2 linked regions of the Flocculibacter collagenilyticus genome follow. The protein of the gene in region 2 interacts with the protein of the main gene of each other region in a pairwise test. Links are inferred from orthologs where the notes say so. Each region holds a gene or a part of one and is shown on either strand. Other genes may lie near its edges. The genes, in order: lpdA and odhB.

What was found.
Region 1: the proteins of odhB (region 2) and lpdA interact in binary tests that used the Escherichia coli proteins (3 or more experiments, as listed by UniProt). The link is inferred for Flocculibacter collagenilyticus from one-to-one orthologs.

What each region holds. Positions count from the first base shown.
Region 1 is NZ_CP059888.1:3,246,036-3,249,261, forward strand. What follows is about bases 159-3,054. They hold lpdA (dihydrolipoyl dehydrogenase), read right to left. Parts: upstream 2,371-3,054; coding sequence 946-2,370; downstream 159-945. Other genes in these bases: HUU81_RS14400 (tRNA-uridine aminocarboxypropyltransferase), read right to left, coding at 159-805; aceF (pyruvate dehydrogenase complex dihydrolipoyllysine-residue acetyltransferase), read right to left, coding at 2,559-3,054. In the rest of the region: HUU81_RS14395 (M13 family metallopeptidase), read right to left, coding at 1-14; more of HUU81_RS14400, read right to left, coding at 116-158; more of aceF, read right to left, coding at 3,055-3,226. UniProt on the Escherichia coli protein: Lipoamide dehydrogenase is a component of the glycine cleavage system as well as of the alpha-ketoacid dehydrogenase complexes.
Region 2 is NZ_CP059888.1:2,094,424-2,097,662, forward strand. The notes cover bases 331-3,239. They hold odhB (2-oxoglutarate dehydrogenase complex dihydrolipoyllysine-residue succinyltransferase), read right to left. Parts: upstream 2,581-3,239; coding sequence 1,081-2,580; downstream 331-1,080. Other genes in these bases: sucC (ADP-forming succinate--CoA ligase subunit beta), read right to left, coding at 331-942; sucA (2-oxoglutarate dehydrogenase E1 component), read right to left, coding at 2,598-3,239. Also shown: more of sucC, read right to left, coding at 1-330. UniProt on the Escherichia coli protein: E2 component of the 2-oxoglutarate dehydrogenase (OGDH) complex which catalyzes the second step in the conversion of 2-oxoglutarate to succinyl-CoA and CO(2).

The sequences.
Region 1 (3,226 bases), 1.2 Mb from region 2 along the record:
GTTACTTTTTTCATGAAAGTTCCCGTAATTATTATCAGTAGCGCAAGTGTGAAATTTTTTCCTTGCACAATGTAGTTATTATTATGTTATTCGACGACCGATATTACCTGTTTAACTACAACTTTTCAAAATCGCCAAAATGATTGGTTTTATTTGCCATGTAGCGTTTTCTAAAGGCAATAAAATGTGCTTCTAATGCATCAGCCGCTGATTGCGCTTTTATTAACTCTAGCGTCATTACCGCCACCTCTGCCGTACAGATATGGTGATCATGGTAGCTGCTACGCATTTGATAATTTGATACTGTTTCAGGCGCAAAACTTAATACAGGAAACTGATTAAGCCATGGGCTTTTGCGAAACATTTTTTTGGCTTCACGCCATGTCCCATCTAAAAGAATAAATAAAGGGCGCTTCGTTGTATCGGTTAAGCTTACCTGCTGAGTCACACGCTCTGGTGCGACACCTTCTTCAGGAAAAATCACATATGGTTGCCACTGCGGATCATTTAATAGTGCCAGCATTTCTTCGCTTGGTTCGGTTCTAGACCACAGAAACGCAAAGGTATCTGCAACAACATCCGCAATTAACTTACCTGTATTAGACGGCTTTAATGGCTCAGTTTTATACATAATTAAGCAAAACGCAGCATCTAGCTTCACCTGTTTAACATCTGCACATATACACATCGTATGTTGCAATAAGCATTCTTCACAACGTACGGTTTTAGAGCCTCGCGCATTAAATGGTTTTGTTGAATTTGCTTTAAGCACTTGTCTTAATTGACTGACAGCATTTATTGGCATGAGCTTAACTTTAAAAATTGATGGGAGGCCAATGGATGAGCACTCTTGTTCTGCTAAACAAAAAGCCGCTTTCTAATAATAGATAGCGGCTTTAGTATTACTCTTATTTAGGCCATTAGGACGTATTAGCCTAATAAAACCTATTTTTTCTTTTTCGCTTTTGCGTTTGGTAAGTCGGTAATTGTACCTTCGTAAATTTCCGCCGCTAAGCCAATAGACTCATTTAGTGTAGGGTGAGCATGAATGGTTAATGCGATATCTTCCGCATCTGCGCCCATTTCAATGGCTAAGCCAATTTCACCTAACATTTCACCGGCGTTAATACCTACAATTGCACCACCCACTACGCGATGGGTATCTTTGTCGAAGATTAGCTTAGTGAAACCTTCTGTTCTTGCCGATGCAATTGCACGGCCTGACGCTGCCCAAGGGAACGTTGCTGATTCAACATTCATACCTTGTTCTTTTGCTTCTTTTTCCGTAACCCCTACCCAAGCCATTTCTGGATCAGTGTAAGCAATTGAAGGAATACATTTTGGTTCAAAGAAGTGCTTTTGACCCGCAATTACTTCAGCCGCTACGTGTGCTTCATGAACAGCTTTATGCGCTAACATTGGTTGACCAACAACATCACCAATTGCAAAAATATGGTTCACATTCGTGCGTAATTGGTTATCAACATTAATAAAGCCACGCTCATCAACATTAACACCTGCTTTAGCAGCATCCATTAAGTTACCATTTGGACGACGGCCCACAGCAACTAAAATCGAATCATAACGCACTGGCTCTGCAGGCGCTTTTTTGCCTTCAAATGTTACATATAAACCGTCATCTTTCGCGTCTACTGCTACAACCTTAGTTGACAACATAACGTTGAAACGGTCTTTATTATATTTGGTATACGTTTTTACTACGTCTTTATCCGCCGCAGGAACTAGTTGGTCAGCAAATTCAACAACACTGACTTTTGAACCTAGCGCGCTGTATACCGTACCCATTTCAAGACCGATAATACCGCCACCCAGTACCAGCATTTCTTCAGGAATATTTTTAAGCTCAAGTGCACCGGTTGAATCAATAACACGATCATCTTCAGGAATGAACGGCAACGCTACTGGCTCTGAGCCCGCAGCAATGATTGCATTGTCGAATGTGATAGTAGTGCTACCGTCTTTACCTTCAACCTTAAGCGTATTTGAGCCGGTGAATTTACCGTAGCCGTTTACTACTTTCACTTTACGCATTTTAGACATGCCGTCTAAGCCTTTAGTAAGTTGGCTTACTACGCTGTCTTTCCAGTCGCGAATTTTATCAAGATCAATTTGTGGCTCACCAAATGTAACACCATGAGATGCCATATCTTTTGCATCATCAATCACTTTAGCCACGTGTAATAACGCTTTTGAAGGAATACAGCCAACATTCAAACATACGCCACCTAAGGTGTCGCGCGCTTCAACTAATGTTACATCTAAACCTAAATCGGCTGCACGAAATGCTGCTGAATAACCGCCAGGACCTGCACCAATAACGACTACTTGCGTTTTGATATCGTTGCTCATTGCTAACCTCTGTTGTTCTTAATGCGAGATGCCCATAGCAAATTTCTAACATCTCTTTGAATTATTTTATTAACCATCATGTCTTATGCGACAAAGCGATGGCAAGTTTATCATTGTGTTGTTGGTATGTCGCCCAATCTAACCAATTAATAACGGTAAACATTTGGTTTACCGTTATCGAATTTAAATTAAAGGACTAACTTACGAATATCTGACAAAACACTGCTCACGTGCACTGCAAACCTTGCCGCTACAGCACCATCAATAACCCGATGGTCGTAAGACAAGGAAAGTGGCAACATCAGTCTTGGCACAAATTCAGCACCATCCCATTTAGGTTTCATTTCTGATTTAGAAACACCTAAAATCGCGACATCTGGCGCATTCACAATAGGTGTAAATGCAGTTCCACCAATACCACCTAAGCTTGAAATGGTAAAACAGCTACCTTGCATATCGGCTGCTTTTAGTTTTCCATCACGTGCTTTTTTCGAAATTTCCATGAGTTCTTTTGAAATTTCATTAACGCCTTTCTTGTCTACATCACGCACCACTGGCACAACCAAGCCATTTGGAGTGTCTACTGCAATACCAATGTGAACGTATTTTTTCATAATTAAGTGTTCACCATCTTCATCCAGTGAAGAGTTAAACACAGGATAAGTCAGTAGCGCATTTGCACAGGCTTTCATAATGAAAACAAGTGGCGTAATTTTTAAGTCGGCTTTTTGTTTGGCCAGTAACGCATTTTGCTCTTTACGGAATGCTTCAACATCTGTGATATCTGCTTCATCAAATTGCGTTACATGTGGGATAGTAACCCAGTTGCGATGTAAGTTAGGACCAGATATTTTCT
Region 2 (3,239 bases):
TACTGCGCTAACAGCTGAGTCAGAAAGGATAATTTTGAACGCTTCAGTAACACGCTCTTTAGTTGCACCGCCACCAACATCTAAGAAGTTAGCTGGCTTGCCGCCGTGTAGCTTAACAATGTCCATAGTACCCATCGCAAGACCAGCACCGTTAACCATACAACCAATGTTACCTTCAAGAGCAACATAGTTAAGCTCCCACTGTGCTGCATGTGCTTCACGAGCATCTTCTTGAGATGGATCGTGCATTTCACGAAGCTTAGGTTGACGATACATTGCATTGCTGTCGATAACAATTTTTGCATCTAAACAGTGAAGGTTACCGTCAGTCTTAATAACTAATGGGTTTACTTCTACGATTGCGCAATCGTAGTCTTCAAACAATTTAGCCATACCAACAAAGATATTAGTAAACTGTTTAATTTGAACACCTGTAAGGCCTAGTTTAAATGCGATGTTACGACCTTGAGCAGCTTGAGCGCCTACCATAGGATCGATTTCACATTTGTGAATTAATTCAGGCGTCTCTTCAGCTACAGCTTCAATATCCATACCACCTTCAGTAGATGCCATGAAAACGATACGTCTTGTACCACGGTCCATTACTGCACTTAAGTACAATTCTTTTTCAATGTCCGTGCAAGATTCTACTAGAATCTTATGGATAGGTTGCCCATTCTCGTCAGTTTGGAATGTAACTAAGTTTTTACCAAGCCATTTTTGAGCAAAATCTTTAATTTCGTCTTTGCTCTTAACAAGTTTAACACCGCCTGCTTTACCACGGCCGCCTGCGTGTACTTGACACTTAACAACCCACTCATTACCGCCAATTTTACTAGCGGCTTCAGCGGCTTCTTGAGGAGTTTCACATGCAAAACCTTCAGAAACCGGTAAGCCATACTCAGCAAACAATTGTTTTGCCTGATACTCGTGCAAATTCATGATGCTCTATCCGTTTTATTAAATTTAAAAAGCCGCACGCTTAAAAACATGCAGCTAAACCAATGGGTGCTTAATACTTATAGCACCAACGAAAAAGCTACAGTTCTAGCTGTAGCTTACATTTCGAAAAACCAACAATTAAACGTCTAATAGTAATCTTGTTGGATCTTCTAAAAATTCTTTTACTGTTACCAAGTAGCCTACTGACTCTTTACCATCAATAATTCTGTGATCGTAAGAAAGCGCTAAGTACATCATTGGTAAAATTTCAACTTTTCCATTTACTGCAACAGGTCTGTCTTGAATTTTATGCATACCTAAAATTGCAGATTGTGGAGGGTTGATAATTGGTGTTGATAACAACGAACCAAATACGCCACCATTAGTAATAGTGAAGTTACCACCTGTCATTTCATCAACAGTTAATTTACCGTCACGACCTTTAAGTGCTAACTCGCGAATTTTCGCTTCAATATCAGCAAGGCTCATCTTGTCGCAATCGCGTAATACTGGTGTTACTAAACCACGAGGTGTTGAAACAGCAATACTTACATCAAAGTAGTTATGATAAACAATATCATCACCGTCAATACATGCATTTACTGCTGGGAAGCGTTTTAGTGCTTCAACAACCGCTTTTACATAAAAAGACATAAAGCCTAAGCGAATACCATGGCGTTCTTCAAAAACATCTTTGTATTGCTTACGAATGTCCATGATAGGCTTCATGTTGATTTCGTTAAACGTAGTCAACATTGCTGTTGAATTTGTTGCTTCTAATAAACGCTCAGCAATTCGCTTACGAAGACGAGTCATCGGCTCACGCTTTTGCGTTCTGTCACCGCCAAGCTCTGTAGGCGCTGCTTTAGCAGGCGCAGACGTTTGAGCTGGTGCTTTAGCAGATGATTTGATGAAGTTATCCACGTCTTCTTTAGTTACTCGACCACCTTTACCTGTGCCAGTAATTTTAGATGCGTCTAGGCCTTTTTCAGCAATCATTCTTCTAACTGAAGGGCTTAACGCATCATTCGAGTCGCTACCACTTGATGCTTCTTCTTTAGGTGCTTCACTTGAAGCTGCGCCCGCTGAAGCACCTGCTTCTAGAATACCGATAACTTGTTCAGCTAGAACCGTATCACCTTCTTCATGCTTGATTTCTGCAACCACGCCGTCAGCTTGAGCAACAACTTCTAGTACCACTTTATCTGTTTCAATATCAACTAAATTTTCGTCACGTGATACCGATTGACCAGCTTGAACGTGCCAAGTTGCTATCGTTGCATCTGCAACAGATTCAGGCAATACAGGAACTTTAATTTCAACTTTCTCGCCACCTGATGATTTAGTTTCAGCAGGCTTAGCCGCTTCAGTAGACTTGCTTGAGTCAGCTTGCGCTGAATCAGCAGCACCAATTTTAGCAATTACTTGCTCTGCCAAAACTGTAGCACCTTCATCTTCAAGAATTTCAGTAATCACACCTTCTTCCGGTGATACTACTTCAAGTACTACTTTATCTGTCTCAATATCTACCAAATTTTGATCTCGGCTTACCTTGTCACCTACGCTTACGTGCCAAGTTGCTACAGACGCATCTGCTACCGACTCTGGAAGAACTGGAACCTTGATTTCAGTTGTCATTGCTCGCTCTATCCTTTTTATACGTTCGAATTAATAATTAATGCGTCATCAATTAACGCTTGTTGTTCTTTAACATGGATCGATGTGTAACCAACAGCAGGAGCTGCAGATGCACGACGGCCCGCATATGTTAGTTTTGCCCCTTCAGGGATTGCTGCTACAAAATTATGTTGGCTACAATACCAAGCACCTTGGTTTTGTGGTTCTTCTTGGCACCACACAAAGTCTTTAACATGGCTGTACTTGCTTACAACTTCATCCATCTCTTTATGAGGGAAAGGATATAGTTGTTCAACACGAACAATAGCAACATTATTTAATTCTTTTTTACGACGATTTTCTAATAGCTCGTAATAAACTTTACCGCTACAGAATACAACGCGCTCAACATCTTTCGCATCAATATCATCTATTTCATCAATAATATTATGGTACTTACCTAGCGACAGGTCTTGCATAGATGAAGTAGCTAATGGATGCCTAAGTAAAGACTTAGGTGACATCACGATCAATGGACGGCGCATTGGTCTTAGCATTTGGCGACGAATCATATTGAACACTTGGGCTGGTGTAGAAGGCACACATACTTGCATATTGTGATCAGCACACAGCTGTAAAAAGCGCTCTAAACGAGCTGATGAATGCTCAGGACCTTGTCC